2 regions of the Staphylococcus schleiferi genome follow, and region 2 is predicted to be linked to the other one. Evidence: predicted binding sites of a transcription regulator. Region 2 holds the regulator's gene; the other holds the start of a gene.
The links. The regulator CtsR, encoded in region 2, represses protease genes until heat stress. The targets are predictions, from matches to a motif close to ATGGTCAATAAAGGTCAAACA.
Positions count from the first base shown of each region.

Region 1: a site for CtsR is predicted at 3,065-3,085, ahead of clpB (ATP-dependent chaperone ClpB). Genes of this name have one in related genera too.

Region 1 is NZ_CP094712.1:1,910,463-1,919,500, reverse strand. It holds gene MUA40_RS08950 (metal-sulfur cluster assembly factor) at 53-361, shown strand; gene MUA40_RS08945 (acyltransferase family protein) at 1,041-2,882, shown strand; gene clpB (ATP-dependent chaperone ClpB) at 3,183-5,801, shown strand; gene MUA40_RS08935 (5'-nucleotidase, lipoprotein e(P4) family) at 6,040-6,936, shown strand; gene MUA40_RS08930 (DUF2929 family protein) at 7,212-7,394, opposite strand; gene MUA40_RS08925 (beta-ketoacyl-ACP synthase III) at 7,544-8,485, shown strand; gene fabF (beta-ketoacyl-ACP synthase II) at 8,503-9,038, shown strand, end outside.
Region 2 is NZ_CP094712.1:2,324,356-2,333,393, reverse strand. It holds gene MUA40_RS11055 (FUSC family protein) at 330-2,258, shown strand; gene pdxR (MocR-like pyridoxine biosynthesis transcription factor PdxR) at 2,414-3,814, opposite strand; gene pdxS (pyridoxal 5'-phosphate synthase lyase subunit PdxS) at 3,923-4,810, shown strand; gene pdxT (pyridoxal 5'-phosphate synthase glutaminase subunit PdxT) at 4,812-5,396, shown strand; gene MUA40_RS11035 (NupC/NupG family nucleoside CNT transporter) at 5,569-6,774, opposite strand; gene MUA40_RS11030 (CtsR family transcriptional regulator) at 6,939-7,400, shown strand; gene MUA40_RS11025 (UvrB/UvrC motif-containing protein) at 7,414-7,944, shown strand; gene MUA40_RS11020 (protein arginine kinase) at 7,934-8,938, shown strand; gene MUA40_RS11015 (ATP-dependent Clp protease ATP-binding subunit) at 8,956-9,038, shown strand, end outside.

The DNA of each region.
Region 1 (9,038 bases), 410 kb from region 2:
GTGGGGATTTTGATATATTGTTACTAGTAATAAGATTAAAGAGGTGATACGGATGGAAGAGGCACTTAAAGATAGCATACTTGGTGCATTAGAAAATGTAATAGATCCTGAATTAGGTATAGATGTCGTTAACTTAGGACTTGTTTATAAAGTAGATTTAGATGATGATGGATTGTGTACTGTTGAGATGACATTAACTTCAATTGGTTGTCCGCTTGGACCGCAAATTGTAGATCAAGTGAAAACAGTATTAGCAGAACTTCCAGAAATTCAAGATACAGAAGTGAATATTGTTTGGAATCCACCATGGAGTAAAGACATGATGTCACGTTACGCAAAAATCGCACTAGGCGTAAGTTAAATGCGTTGTAAGGTGAGCCATCATTATAAAGAGTTCGGGATATAAAGGCATAGGTAACTATGCCTTCTTGGACTTTCTTGTATAGGTGCTAAAGTCTCAACTCAATTTGGTTTAATTGAAGTACAAACTACGATGAAGCCAAATTGAATTTTGGATGCAATACAGAAATCTCATATAATCTTCTTGTTAATTATGACAATCATGTTGTAAACATGAAGATAAAGAGGGCAATTTTATGAGACGATGAAAGCTTTTTAGAAAATCAAAACCGCAAAAATGATAGAGACGCATCGAAGTGAATGTATTTTCAATTAAATATCGTTTATTTCGATATGCATATATTTTAAATCCTAAACGTTTATGATGTGGATAAATCAATTCATCGTTAATTTAGTTCTTGTCGCTATTCATTAAATGATGCCAAAGTGATTATTTTTAACTATATTAGTGAGTTATGACACGCATAAACGAAGTTTTATCATAAAAAGGAAGCGTTCAGACGATTTTCTATTAAAAATCATCTGAGCGCTATTTATTTTGGGATTGATGTGCAAACCTTTTTTATCATATAAATTCTTTTTAGTTTTGAAGGCTAAATTAGAATTGCGCGATTTGAAATAAGAGTATACAATAAATAATCAATACATAGTTTGTACAATATTACATTAATTTGGAAAGAATGATGCGTGTGTGGGATTTTGAACATAGAGGGAAAAGTCATTTAAAATCACGATATATGCCAGGGTTAGACGGATTAAGAGCTGTGGCGGTCATCGCTATTATCATTTACCATCTCAATCCACAATGGTTACCAGGTGGTTTTTTAGGGGTAGATACATTTTTTGTTATCTCAGGTTATTTGATTACGAGTTTATTGCTAACAGAATATTACAATACGGGCAAAATTGATTTAAAATCATTTTGGTTGAGACGGTTTAAGCGACTCATTCCAGCGGTATTTTTTCTGATTATGAGTGTCTTACTGTTGACGCTCATTTTTGAGCCTTCAGAAATCAAACCGATTCGTGCAGATGCGGTTGCTGCGGTTTTTTATGTTTCAAATTGGTGGTATATCATTCAAAACGTAGATTATTTTGAACAATTTGCGGTTGCACCTTTTAAACATTTATGGTCACTCGCAATTGAGGAACAATTTTATCTTGTTTTTCCAGTTGTCCTTTTAGGCTTATTGACTTTCGTACGACGAACAAAATGGATTCGAATCACTTTTTATACATTACTCTTTATATCACTTGTGACAATGGCGGTATTATATGTGCCACAAGAAAATGTCGCACGTGTCTATTTTGGTACGGATACACGTCTACAAACTTTATTAATGGGGGTTATTCTTGCATGGATATGGCCGCCTTTTAAGTTGAGTGCTAAAATCAATCAAACTTTAAAAAGTATAATCGATGCTGTTGGATTAATCGGCTTAGTGATTCTAATCTTATGTTTTAAAAATGTTGAAGAAGCAAGCAATTGGTTATATTATGGTGGCTTTTTTCTTATCTCAGGTGTCACTTTATTCATCATTGCAAGTAGTGTACATCCTTCAGGCTATTTTGCTAAATTATTAGGTAATCGGGTTTTTACATATATTGGAAGTCGCTCATATAGTTTATATCTTTGGCACTATCCAATCATTGTATTTATTCATCACCAATTTGTACAAGGACAAATACCGACGTTTGTCTATTTAATTGAGCTTCTGCTAATGTTTGGTATGGCAGAATTTTCATATCGCTTCATTGAACAACCTTTCAGAAAAATGGGGTTCCATGCTTTTACTTTCAAACAACTTAGAAACTGGCGATCGCAAAAAGTTTTACGGACTTGGCTTGTACTTATTTTACTATTACCTACTGTGCTCGTTTTTGCTGGTGCATTCAATTCACTATCAAACCATAAGGCACAGCATGTCACTGAGGTCAATACTGAAGAATTAGACAAACTTATTGTCAGACCATTACCTCTGCCACAACTTGAAATCAATGGTTTCACTGTTAAAGGAGATCATAGTCAGTATGCTTCATGGAAACCACTACTTATTGGTGATTCAGTTATGGTGGATATTGGAGATTACTTTAAATCTTATGTATCCAATGCGGATATTAATGGTAAGGTTGGACGAAATCTCATTCAAGCGATTCCGTTAGTCAAAGAGAACTACAAGCAATATAAAAACAAAGATGATATTGTCGTTTTAGAGTTAGGAACAAACGGAGACTTTACAGAGGACCAGCTTGATACGTTGTTAGACTTATTTGATAAAGCAGATATTTATGTTGTCAATACAAGAGTCCCGCGTTCTTATGAAGGACATGTCAATGATGTATTGAAAAAGGCAGCTAAAAAACGTGGAAATGTGACATTAGTCGATTGGTATCAAAAATCTGCAAATCATACAGAATATTTTGCGCCAGATGGCATTCATTTAGAGCCACCGGGTGTAAGAGCATTAACGCATAGTATCATTCATGAAATAGAAAAAAATCATCCTACAGATAAAAAATAGTACCAGTAGTAAAAGGATGAAAAAAAGAATGATGTATTACAGTCGCGATGAAAACGACCAGTTATCAGGTGGGTTTTGTCGCGACTTATTTTATAAGTAATAAATCGCAATGTTTTAAATTCAAAATACCAGGCAAATGCATAGATGTACCTTTCAAAGCGCTAGAAATTTAATTTTTTAAAAAGGTCAAAAAAAGTCAAACTAAGCATTGATTTTTCTGATAGCAAGGGGTATAATATAACTAAGGTCAAAGAAAGTCAAAGTCAACATTGACCTATTTTAATAGAGGGGTGAGCCATTTTGGATATTAATCAAATGACACATGCAATTCAAAATGCACTTCAGAAAGCAATTGATTATGCAAAAACCTATCAATTAACCAATATAGAAGTAGAAGCTGTACTTAAAGCAGTTCTCGAAGAACCAGATAGTTTATTTAAAAGTGTATTAGAGCGTGCAAATATTAATATAGAAGAGTTAGAACGCGCTTTAGATAATAAATTGAAAAGTTACCCAACAATGAAAGGCGATCAAGTACAATATGGTCAGTATATTTCGCCACAAACGAATCAACTTTTTACAACTGCAGAAAACTATATGAAAACGTATGATGATCAATTTATATCAATGGAGCACATTTTGCTAGCAGCGATAGATATTGATGAAACGATGAAACGTTTTGTTGAACATAAAAAAGAAGTGATTGTCGAAATCATTAAAAAGATAAGAGGAGGGAATAATGTGACTACACAAAACCCTGAAGTCAACTATGAAGCATTATCAAAATATGGACGTGACTTAGTGGAAGAGGTACGTAAAGGCAACATGGATCCTGTTATTGGACGAGATGAAGAAATTCGTAACACAATCCGTATTTTGAGTCGTAAAACAAAAAATAATCCAGTATTAATCGGAGAACCTGGTGTAGGTAAAACAGCAATCGTTGAAGGCTTAGCACAACGAATTGTAAAAAAAGATGTTCCTGATTCATTGCTTGATAAAACGGTATTCGAGCTCGATTTAAGTGCACTTGTGGCTGGCGCAAAATACCGTGGTGAATTTGAAGAAAGATTAAAAGCAGTATTAAAAGAAGTCAAAGAATCAGACGGACGTATTTTGTTATTTATAGATGAAATTCATATGCTAGTAGGTGCAGGTAAAACTGACGGTGCTATGGATGCAGGTAATATGCTTAAACCGATGTTGGCACGAGGAGAGTTGCACTGTATCGGTGCCACAACTTTGAATGAATATCGAGAATATATTGAGAAAGATTCAGCTTTAGAACGACGTTTTCAAAAAGTGAATGTTGCTGAACCTAATATTGAAGATACGATTTCTATTTTACGTGGTTTAAAAGAACGTTATGAAGTGCATCATGGTGTACGCATTCAAGACCGTGCGCTCGTTGCTGCTGCAGAGCTATCTGATCGTTATATTACGGATCGATTCTTGCCAGACAAAGCCATTGACCTTGTCGACCAAGCTTCAGCAACAATCAGAACTGAAATGGGTTCTAACCCTACTGAATTAGACCAAGCGAACCGTCGTGTGATGCAATTAGAAATTGAAGAAAACGCATTGAAAAAAGAATCAGATGAAGCAAGTCGTATTCGTTTGAAAGAGTTACAAGAAGAACTCGCTGAAGAAAAAGAAAAACAAGCGGCTTTACAAGCGCGTGTTGAAAATGAAAAAGAAAAAATTGCTAAAGTACAAGAAAAACGGGCAGAACTTGATGAAAGTCGTAAAGCTTTAGAAGATGCAGAAAATAATTATGACTTGGAAAAAGCAGCGGTATTACAACACGGTAAAATACCAGAGCTTGAAAAAGAATTGAAAGCACTCGAAGCTTCATTCCAAGAAGAACAAGGCGAAGATTCTGATCGCATTATACGTGAAGTTGTAACTGATGAAGAAATTGGAGAAATTGTAAGTCAATGGACAGGTATTCCAGTTTCAAAACTTGTTGAAACAGAACGCGAAAAATTGTTGCACTTATCTGATATCCTTCATCGTCGTGTGGTAGGACAAGATCAAGCCGTTGACCTTGTATCAGACGCTGTTGTACGTGCAAGAGCGGGGATTAAAGATCCTAACCGTCCAATTGGTTCATTCTTGTTCTTAGGACCTACGGGTGTTGGTAAAACAGAGCTTGCTAAAGCATTGGCTTCATCATTGTTTGATTCAGAAAAACATATGATTCGTATCGATATGAGTGAATATATGGAAAAACATTCTGTCTCAAGATTAATTGGTGCACCTCCGGGATACGTTGGACACGATGAAGGTGGTCAATTAACTGAAGCAGTGAGACGGAACCCTTATTCTGTTATTTTGTTAGATGAGATAGAAAAAGCACATACGGATGTATTTAATGTGTTGCTTCAAATTTTAGATGAAGGTCGACTTACTGATTCTAAAGGTCGTAGTGTAGATTTCAAAAATGCAATCATCATTATGACAAGTAACATTGGTTCACAAATTTTATTAGAAAACGTAAAAGATACAGGTGTTATTACTGAAGAAACAGAAAAAGCAGTCACTAGCAGTTTGAATGCATATTTTAAACCAGAAATTTTAAACAGAATGGACGATATTGTGTTATTCAAACCGCTTTCTATTGATGATATGAAAATGATTGTTGATAAAATCCTCAACAATTTAAACATGCGCTTAATGGATCAACGCATCCAACTCGAAATGAGTGATGAAGCTGAAAAATGGATGGGTGAAGAAGCATACGAACCACAGTTTGGTGCACGTCCATTAAAACGTTTTGTTCAAAGACATGTCGAAACACCTTTAGCAAGAATGATGATTAAAGATCATCTTCCAGAAGGTACAAAAGTGTATGGTTATTTAGAAGACAATGAAATACACTTTAAAGTCGAAAAACCGACGACTGAAGTAGAAGTTTAAAGCTTCATCTAATATAACTGAAATTAACTGAAACGTAAGAGTAGGACTGAAAGCAATTGTATTTTCGTGTCCTACTCTTATTATTTCAATTGTGCACAGATGTATTGTAAAAAATGTTAAAAATTTTATAGAAATATTGAGATTTACTATAAAAGCATATAATATATATGTGTGGATAAGATAATGACTTTTTATTTCTGTTTCGCACATAATACATAGGAAAAAGGTGACAAAATACATGAATAAATGGACAAAGACGACTGCAGCACTTTTAGCTTTAGGTATTGCTTCTTCAAGCGTACCTTATCAAGCATATGCAAGAGGTGGCCAAGCGACTCAAGCACAACAAACGACAGCACAAGCAGAAACTCAAGCGACAAAAGAACTAGCACAACAAAACATGATGAGTGTTTCTTGGTATCAAAATTCTGCTGAAGCTAAAGCGTTATATGCGCAAGGTTATAATACAGCTAAAGAAACATTGAGCAAAAAAATTAAAAATCATAAAGGTGGTAAAAAATTAGCCATCGTTCTTGATATTGATGAAACAGTACTTGATAATTCACCTTACCAAGCTGCGAGTGTTTTAAATGGTAAAACATTCCCAGAAGGTTGGCATGAGTGGGTAAAAAGCGCACAAGCAAAACCAGTATATGGTGCTAAAGACTTCTTGAAATATGCGGACAAGCATGATGTAGAAATATTCTATGTCTCTGACCGTTCACATGAAAAAGATCTTGACGCTACGATTAAAAACTTGAAAAAAGAAAAATTACCACAAGCTGACAAAAAACACGTATTGTTGAAAAAAGAAGGCGAAAAGGGTAAAACAGAGCGCCGTGATAAAGTACGCACTGATTACAACTTAGTGATGCTGTTTGGTGATAACTTGCTTGATTTTGATGAGCCAAAACAACCGACAGCAAAATCACGTGAAGAACTTGTAAGACAACACGAAGACGATTTTGGAAGCAAATACATTATTTTCCCTAACCCAATGTATGGTAGCTGGGAAGCGACATTGTACAACAATGACTACAGTATCAGCGCGAAACAAAAATTAGAAAAACGTAAACAATCACTTAAATATTTCGATCAAAAAACAAACAAAGTTAAAACAATTGATATGAAATAAGTATAGTAAAAGAAATAGCCATTAGAAATCTTGAATAAATGATTTCATGGCTATTTTTATTCGGTTTATATTTAAACAAATTACGATTGTAAGATCCAGCCGTTAAGCGATGGAGACTGAGTAATTCAACATACTTCATAATATTAAAGAGATAAAAACGAAGCCCGAGATGAATTCGTATAGAATACGAAAATCTCGGGCTTTATCGATGATTGAGAACGTGGGTCTCTTGCATAGTAAAGGCAATTTCAATGCCCTACTCAATAAGGCTATCGCTAATGCGAATCGTGGTTCGGTCTACCAGCGACATCCAAGAGTGCAATCACAATAACCATAACTACAGCAAGAAAAATTGGTGTGATAAGGTTAATTGGCCCTCCACCATTAAGACTATTTAAAACAAAATTGACCATTTCTAAAAGTAAAATAGCCCAAATCAATGTGATGAAGTATTTCATTTTATATTGCCTCCATATGATTGATATTTTCATTATAATATTCTTGTAGTGATTTGTATAGCTATCCTAGCATCTCGCTTGTCTTTTTTTATCATATTGTGGTAAATTAATACCTGGTATTAAAAAATTTAAAAGAAGGTGTTCAAACCATGAATGTAGGTATTAAAGGATTTGGCGCTTATGCACCTGATCGAGTAGTTGATAATGCATATTTTGAATCGTACCTAGATACATCTGATGAATGGATTTCTCAAATGACTGGGATTAAAGAACGTAGATGGGCTAATGAAGATCAAGATACTTCTGATTTAGCTTACGAGGCAAGTGTGAGGGCGATTAAAGATGCAGGTATCAATGCGCAAGATATAGACATGGTTATTGTTGCAACATCTACAGGCGATCACCGATTCCCAACAGTAGCAAATATGTTACAACAACGTTTAGGATTAAATAAAGTGGCTTCTATGGATCAATTAGCAGCATGTTCTGGATTCATGTACGGTATTGTGACGGCACGTTCGTTCGTACTTTCTGGAGAATATCAAAATGTACTTGTTGTGGGTGCAGACAAACTCTCTAAAATTACTGATTTAAACGACCGTTCGACAGCTATTTTATTTGGTGACGGTGCTGGAGCAGTTATTATTGGCGAAGTATCCGGAAATCGTGGTATTCTGAGCTATGAATTAGGCTCTGATGGCATTGGAGGAAAATACCTCTATCAAGACCAAGAGACGAATTTTATCCGTATGAATGGGCGTGAAGTTTTTAAATTTGCTGTACGCGTAATGGGAGAATCCTCACAACGCGCAGTTGAAAAAGCACATTTGAATGCGGAAGATATCAATATGTTTATACCACATCAAGCAAACATTCGCATTATGGAATCAGCGCGTCAGCGTTTGGATTTGCCAAAAGAAAAAATGAGTGTCTCAGTTGATAAATACGGGAATACTTCTGCAGCGTCTATTCCGCTCAGTGTGAAGCAGGAATTAGAAAATGGACGTATTAAAGATGATGATATTGTTGTATTTGTTGGATTTGGTGGCGGACTCACTTGGGGTTCGATTGTACTCAGATGGGGTAAATAACAGAGGAGGAAATGAACATGACAAAAAAACATCGTGTTGTAGTTACAGGCCTTGGTGCCTTGTCACCTATTGGAAATGATGTCCCATCAATGTGGGACAGCGCCCTGAAAGGCGTAAATGGTATCGATAAAATCACTAGAATTGATACAGAACCTTATCAAGTGCATATTGGTGGAGAATTAAAAGATTTTAACGTAGAAGATTTTATTCCTAAAAAAGAAGCACGTAAAATGGCACGTTTTACACAATATGCAATTGTAGCGGCGCGTGAAGCATTACAAGATTCTGGTTTAACAATTGATGAAAAGAATGCAGATCGTGTAGGTGTATGGATTGGTTCTGGTATTGGTGGTATGGAAACTTTTGAACAAGCCTACGATCAATTAAAAGCACGTGGTCCACGTCGTGTGAGTCCATTTTTTGTACCGATGTTAATTCCGGATATGGCTTCTGGTCAAGTTTCAATAGATACAGGCGCAAAAGGACCAAATGGTGCCACTGTTACAGCCTGTGCGACAGCAACAAACTCTATCGGTGAAGCTTTTAAATTTAT
Region 2 (9,038 bases):
TTTTTAACGGACGGTTGGTGAAATAGTCACTAACTGTTTTTTATTTCTGATATTAAAAACGCCACGATTTTTTAAACAACCAGATTCTTACTACAATAATTCAACATATACTGCAGCATTTACTATAAAAATGACAATGATGACACTAACATGGAATTTGTCATGTTACAATATGGGACGTGATCATCAATCGCAGTAGACGTAATACTTTAGAAAGTATTTGAAAGTGATTGTACCGTCTTAAATATCAAAAACACAATGTATGCTCGATGATTTTTCTTTTATATAATAGAGGTAAGACGGTAAATATGAGGAAAGGGAGCATCTCGATGATGAACTATTTAAAAAATGTGACCTATATAGATTGTCATAAAATTGATTTTCAACGCGCGTTTCGTCAAGGGCTGCTAATGTTTTTACCCCTATGTTTTGGGATGGTTTTTAATAACTTTTCAGCGGCACTCCTGGCGACAATTGGAACGTTTGCGAATATCTATGTCTTTAAGGGGACATTTAACTCCCGATTACGGGCGGTTACTTTTTCAGCTTTAGGCTTGACGGTGGCGATGATGTTAGGGACATTAACTTCTGGTACCCCTTTATTGTTTGGGATTTGTCTTTTAATTGTAGCGGTGGTGCCATACTATATTTTCAGTACGCTTAACATTCCTGGTCCTTCATCTACGTTCTTTATTATTGCATATAGCTTATCGAGCGTGATGCCTCATGACCCACAAGCTTTTGCGTTTCGAGGTGCTATGGTAGGAGTAGGTGGTTTGCTGGCGATCTTGTTTGTTTGCATTGAAATTAAACTAAGAAAAGAACAACCGGAGTATGATGCAGTTGCTCAAGAATTTAAACAAATCCAGTCGCTCATTGACCACTTCAATGATCAAGTGAAGTTTAATGACTTAACTAAGACAGTCGTTCGTACTTTAATTTCTACTTCGGAAATACTTCAAACATCGCGCTCACTTCTAAAGAAAAAGTCCATTGATTCTCAACGTCTGACGTTGTTGCATCGTGCTGCTGAAGGGATTTACTCGGAATTATTAGAGCTCAATGCGAAGGGACATCGGCCTATTCCTGAAATCATATCTGATATGATGACGTTTGTGATGTATCAAATTTTAGATTCAGCGCATAGCCATCGCACTTGGAAAAAACATGTGGATGTCTCACCAGAGTATGAAAATTTAGTAGAATTGATTTTTAAAGTTGATGAAATTTTGACTGCACCTGATGCGACAATTTCTAAAAATGCGACTATCCAATCGCCTCAGTATTGGAAAAGATTACGTTATAATTTAACGCCAGAATCAATGAATTTCATCTCTACAGTCAAATATTCAGTTATTATAGGCATCGCTATTTTGATTGCTTTAATCTTTGACTTTGAAAGGGCGTACTGGATTCCATTAAGTGCCCATACGGTTTTACTTGGTGGGACGACGATTGCCAGTGTTGAGCGTGCAGGGGCGCGTTGGTTTGGAACGATTGTAGGGGTAGGCATTGCGGTCGTGATTTTAATGTTTCACCCGCCACTTATCCTCGCAGTCATTTTACTCTGTTTAAGTGGTGCGTTAACTGAGATGTTGATTGGTGCGAATTATGCGCTAGCGATGTTTGCGATTACGGTTCAAGTGATTTTACTGAGTGGTCTTGCTCAAGGTAACTTAACGATTATGATTGCGGTGCCAAGATTATTAGATACAACAGTAGGGATTTTAATTGCTGTGATAGGTGTGATGATTATCGGAAGACGTCTTGCTTCCAAACGTTTACCTGAAATTATTGCCGATGTAACACGTATTGAAGCACAAATGTTTCACTCCATATTTTCTAGTAAAAGTGAAGAGACATCACACAATCGTTATCGTGAAAGATTACGGTTAAAACTCAATATCGATAATATGGAAACCATGTATCGTTTTGCTTATGGTGAGTTGTTATCTAATCGAAAACGGACGCAGTATTTATATCCAGCAATGTTTATACTTGAACAGATGAGTTTTAAGTTAATTCAAGCCTTATATGATGATAAGCCTAAATACTTGAATAACGAAGCTATGGGACAGTATTTAGTAGCATTTGAAAATGTTGCTAAATTATTTGAGCAAGGGCGATACCAAACTCAATTGATAGATCTTCCTAAATTAGAGTACTACGCGCAGTTACGTCGCTCTTTGATGCAGTTGCAAAATATTGAACTTTACGATTATCAAAATCATAGAAACCCAAATTTATTAAAAGATTAGTCTATTTATTTAGTCATATCGAAAAAAGGGATCCCGTGTCTAAAATCAATTTAGTGCACGTGATCCCTTTTTATGAGGGTTTACTGATAGAGATCTATCTTACATCGATTTGTTTATCAAAGGCATGTCAATGATTGATTGCATTGAGTAGTGTCTCAGTCTGCATTAAAACTAGCAATGAGTTGTTGTGTGTGTGCTTCAATTTTATCTATAGGAATCCCGCCAAATCCCAATACAAAACGAGGAGGCCCTATTACTTTGTCGAATGAATAATCAGAGAGGGGATGGATATCGATATCATTTACTTTAAGCTGACGGATACATGTCGCTTCATCCCACCCGTTTTGGATGGTGATAATAAAATGCATGCCTGTTTTTTCACCATTGATAATGAATAATTCTGGGTACTGTTTTAAAGCGTTTAAAACTTTATCTCGCTTTTGTCTATAAATTTTTCGCATTCGATTTAAATGACGCTCAAATTGGTTGGTTTGCATAAAACGTGTGACCATAAATTGTGTATGTCTCGGAACAGTCCCTCCTTCAAGATTTTGACGTGCATGATAACGTTGAAGTAATGCTTCAGGTAAAACCGCGTAGGCGATACGAATAGACGGTGAAATGGATTTTGAGAAAGTACTCACATAAATGACACGTCCTGATTGATCGAGACCTTGAAGTGCAGGAATGGGCTTACCTTCGTATCGAAATTCTGAATCGTAGTCATCTTCAATAATAAAGCGATTTTGGCTTTGATGTGCCCATTTTAGGAGTTGCATCCGTTTATTCAAACGCATTGTCACCCCGCTCGGAAATTGATGACTCGGTGTAATGTATACAATGTTATGATCAGTTTGGTTCATTGATTCAATTGCAATCCCATCTTTTTCGACTGGAATAAAGCGAAAAGGAATATGCTTTCGCTTTAGTAACTGATGGACTTGAGGATAAATAGGGTCCTCTAACATGAATTGGCTATGGGATGGTAATAAATCAGTAATGATGGACAACAATTGTTCAGTTGAAGAAGCGACAATCACATGCTCGGGAGTCGCTTGTACGCCGCGACTATGAAATAAATACTGACTAATCTGTTGTCGTAATGCATAATCCCCTTGCCTATGACCTATTTCAACTAGCGGATATTGAGGCTCCTCAAATGCTTCTTTCGCATATTTACGAAATTGCTCAAAAGGAAAATGAGCTTGATCCACCATGCCTAATTTGAATGCATATTGAGGGTTATGTTCTGACGCTAAGGAACGTTGTGGTGACGGTGCAGGTTTTTCGTTAATAAAGGGGAGCGTCTCAATCGCACTAATATAAAACCCAGATTTAGGTTTGCTATAAATATAGCCCTCATCTATAAGTTGTGCATACGCATTCTCAACAGTCGTTTGACTTACAGATAAGTACTGACTGAGTTGTCTTTTTGAAGGTAATTTTTCGCCTTCTTGCATACTCCCATTAATAATGCTTTTTTTAATATTTTCATATAGTTGAATGTAAATAGGTGAAGTTTGTGACTGTTGGATATCGAACATTAACATTTCCATCATATTACTCCAATCTGACCTGCTTATTTTTTATTATTCTGACACTTTAACCAGTTCAGTTATTAGTATAATCTACTTGTGAACGTATGAAAAGGAGGACAATCGCCTATGTCAAAATTAATCGGATCAGAGCGTGTTAAACGCGGTATGGCAGAAATGCAAAAAGGTGGCGTTATCATGGACGTGGTTAACGCTGAACAAGCAAAAATTGCGGAAGAAGCTGGTGCTGTTGCAGTCATGGCACTTGAACGTGTACCATCAGATATTCGTGCTGCTGGTGGTGTGGCACGTGCTTGTAATCCTTCTATAGTAGAAGAAGTAATGAATGCGGTATCTATTCCAGTTATGGCTAAATGTCGTATTGGCCATATTACAGAAGCAAGAGTTTTAGAAGCAATGGGTGTGGACTACATTGATGAATCAGAAGTATTAACACCTGCTGACGAAGTCTTCCACTTAAAGAAAAGTGACTATACTGTCCCATTTGTATGTGGATGCCGAAACTTAGGAGAAGCTGCACGTCGTATTGGCGAAGGTGCTGCGATGCTTCGAACTAAAGGCGAACCAGGTACAGGAAATATCGTTGAAGCGGTACGTCATATGCGCCAAGTTAATCAAGAAGTGGCGCGTATCACAGTGATGAGTGATGACGAATTAATGACTGAAGCGAAAAACTTAGGTGCACCTTATGAAATCTTAAAAGATATTAAAGCACACGGTCGCTTACCGGTTGTTAACTTTGCGGCTGGTGGTGTCGCAACACCTCAAGACGCTGCATTAATGATGGAATTAGGTGCAGATGGTGTATTCGTTGGTTCAGGTATCTTTAAATCAGAAGATCCAGAAACTTTTGCTAAAGCTATTGTACAAGCGACAACACATTATCAAGACTACAAACTGATTGGCGAGTTAGCTAAAAAATTAGGTACTGCAATGAAAGGATTAGATATTAATCAACTTTCATTAGAAGAACGTATGCAAGAGCGTGGTTGGTAAAATGAAAATCGGAGTACTTGCATTACAAGGTGCTGTTCGCGAGCACATTCGACATATTGAAGCTGCAGGGCATGAAGGTGTGCCAATTAAAAAAGTAGCACAATTAGAAGAAATAGAGGGGTTAATTATCCCTGGTGGTGAGTCAACCACGTTACGTCGCTTAATGGGGCTTTATGGTTTTAAAGAAGCATTACGCGAATCACAATTGCCAATGTTTGGCACTTGTGCAGGCTTGATTGTGCTTGCACAGGATATCGTTGACGAAGAAGGTTATTTACAAAAATTGGATATTACTGTAGAACGCAATTCATTCGGTCGTCAAGTAGACAGTTTTGAATCAGAACTTCAAATTAAAGGGATAAATCAACCTGTAGAGGGTGTCTTTATTAGAGCACCTCATATCCAATCTGCAGCCCCACACGTAGAAATTTTAGGTCGAGTTGAAGATAAGATTATCGCAGTTCGTCAAAATCAATATTTAGGGATTTCATTTCATCCAGAATTAACAGATGATTACAGTATGACACAGTATTTTATAGAACAGGTTATCCCGAACAGCACATCGCAAAGAACTGCAGTTGAATGATAGCCGTCTTTGTCTAATCTTATAGTTGTGCATCAAGTGTTAACCTAGGATTATAACGATATCAAATATCAAAGTGGTTGAGCTGGAAAGCAATCTCAAAATAAATAGCGCTAAGATGATTTATTAATAGAAAATCACCTTAGCGCTTCTTTTTATAAAAACTCGATTTCAATTATAAGAAGAAGCCTGCGATTGTTGCAGACACGAATGATACTAATGTAGCACCAAATAATAATTTAAGGCCAAAGCGTGCAACCATGTCACCTTTTTCATCATTTAAAGATTTAATGGCTCCGGAAATAATACCGATCGAACTGAAATTCGCAAAAGATACTAAGAATACAGAGACAACGCCTAGTGTACGAGGTGACAGCCCATTTGCTTTTCCTAATTCAGTCATTGCTACAAATTCATTAGATAGAAGCTTTGTAGCCATAATTGAACCTGCATGAACTGCATCATGCCAAGGAATACCTGTTAAAAATGCTAATGGTGCGAAAATGAAACCAATCAATGTTTGGAAATTCCAATCCAATTGACCACCAGAAACAAAACCGATAATACCGCCTACGATACCATTGAGTAATGAGATTAAAGCGATATAACCGATTAACATCGCACCTACAATAACAGCAACTTTAAATCCATCTAAGATATATTCGCCCAACATTTCAAAGAAAGATTGTTGCTTTTTCTCTTCTTCAATCAATAATTTGTCATCTTCTTCGTTGACTTTATATGGATTAATAATAGAGGCAATAATGAAACCACCGAATAAGTTTAATACGACTGCGGTTACAACATATTTTGGTTCAACAAGTGTAAAGTAGGCACCGACAATTGATGCAGATACTGTAGACATTGCTGAAGCAGTTAATGTATATAAGCGATGTTTAGGAATATAAGGAAGTTGTTTTTTTAATGAAATGAACACTTCGGATTGCCCTAAAATAGCAGAAGCTACCGCATTATATGATTCTAAACGACCCATACCGTTAATTTTAGAAATTAAAAATCCAAGAACATTAATAATTAATGGCAAGATTTTTGTGTATTGCAAAATACCAATCAACGCTGAAATAAAGATAATTGGCAGTAATACATTAAAGAAGAAAGGCGATGCCCCTTTGTTGGCTAAACCACCAAATACGAAATCGACACCGACTGCAGCTTGTTTTAATAAATAACCAAAGCCAGTCGCAACGCCGCCGACAATTTGAATCCCAATATTTGTTTTAAGTAAGAAAAAGGCTAAAACAAGTTGGATAACAAGCATGATGCCAATATATTGCCAACGTACGTGCTTTTTATCAGAACTTGCTAAAAAAGCTAGGGCTAAAAATACAACAATCCCAACAACCCCAATTAAAATATGCATGTGAGTTCCACCTCTGCTTTTCAAAATTAAATTTCACTAGAACTATCATACACCAAAAATGTAAGCAGTAACATAGCAATTTTATAAATTTAAAATCAAATTGGTTGAAAAAGGTCAAAGTGGGTTCTATAATATAGTCAAAGATGGTCAAAAGAGGTGATACGATGCACAATATGTCTGACATCATAGAACAGTACATTAAAAAGTTATTTGAAGAAGCACAAGATGACGTTGTTGAAATTCAACGCGCAAACATTGCACAGCGTTTTGATTGCGTACCATCTCAGTTGAATTATGTCATCAAAACACGATTCACGAATGAACATGGTTATGAAATAGAAAGTAAACGTGGTGGCGGCGGGTATATTCGAATCACAAAAGTTGAAACAAAAGATCAAGGCAATTATATTAAACGGCTAATGGAATTAATTGGACCTGCCATTTCTCAGCAACAAGCGCTTTATATCATAGATGGTTTGTTGGAAAACAACTTGATTACTGAAAGAGAAGCCAAAATGATTGCGGCGATTGTAGATAGGGAAACATTGAAAATGGATGTGGCAGCAAGAGATATTATCCGTGCAAATATTTTGAAACGCCTACTACCGGTTATTAACTATTATTAAAGGATGATGTGCTATGAATACCGATAAATATAAACTTGAACGACATCAAGCGACAAGCCCTTACCGTCAGCAAGTCAAATTGTCACAGCAACCTATCTATGGACAGTCTGACGATGATTGGCAAGAAGCAGAGGATGTTGAAGGGACTTTTGTCATCAAACAAATTTTACAACATTTGGCAGCTAAACACGGCTTGAGTGTCGATCAAGTGGTTTATCGAGAAGAAAAGCGCTGTCCAACGTGTCAAATGACATTAAAAGATATTGCGCATGTCGGCAAGTTCGGCTGTCATGATTGTTATCAAACTTTCAAAGAAGATGTTTATGACATTGTGAGACGCGTCCAAGGTGGTCATATTGAACATTCTGGAAAATGTCCACAGTCGTCGCAACAAAAACGGGCATTGAAAAAACAACTCGAAGAAAAACGTGCTCATCTTGAATCACTTGTTGCGAAACAAGCTTTTGAAGAAGCGGCGATTGTACGAGATGAAATTCAAGCACTCCAACAACAAAGTGAGGTGTCCAAATCTGATGACGAATAATCTTGATCAGCACATGAGTGATTGGATGCAAGAAGTTCAATCACAACCTGTGATTATGTCTTCACGTATTCGGTTAGCGCGTAATCTTGAAAACCATGTACATCCTTTGATGTTCCCGTCTGAAGAGGAAGGACATCGTGTGATTAATGAAGTTCAAGATGTTTTAAAAGATATGAAAGTTTTAAGATTAGATGAATTAGATCAACAAAGTAAATATAAATTAGTGGCTAAGCATTTAATTAGCCCAGAGCTGACAAAGCAACCCGCATCTGCTGTATTGTTGAATGAAGATGAATCTATTAGTGTAATGGTAAATGAAGAGGACCATATACGTATTCAAGCAATGGGCAATGATTTATCATTAGATACGCTTTATCAAAAAGCTTCTAAAATAGATGACGTCTTAGATGCTTCGCTCGATATCAGTTATGATGAACAACTGGGTTATTTGACAACTTGTCCGACGAATGTTGGCACAGGTATGCGTGCAAGTGTGATGTTGCACTTGCCAGGATTGTCTATTATGAAGCGGATGAATCGTATTGCACAAACGATTAACCGATTTGGTTTTACAATTAGAGGTATTTACGGTGAAGGTTCGCAAGTTTATGGACATGTTTATCAAGTTTCAAATCAATTAACACTTGGTAAAAGTGAACAAGAAATTATCGATGCACTAACAGAATTAGTTCATCAAATTATTAATGAAGAACTCGCATTACGAGATCGTTTAAATCAACACAATCATACTGAGACACTTGATAGAATCTATCGTTCATTGGGTATATTAAAATATAGTCGTTTAATTTCGGTAGAGGAAGCGTCATATCGTTTGAGTGATATTAAATTAGGTGTTGATTTGGGCATTTTAGAAATGGATGACTTTCGATTTAATGAATTAATGATTGCGATTCAATCGCCATTTTTAATTGATGATGCAGAAGAACAATCCATTGAAGCCAAAAGAGCAGAAATTTTAAGAACGCATATATAAAACTAGGAGGTTGGCATATGTTATTTGGAAGATTAACAGAACGTGCGCAGCGTGTTTTAGCACATGCACAAGAAGAGGCAATTCGCTTAAATCACTCTAA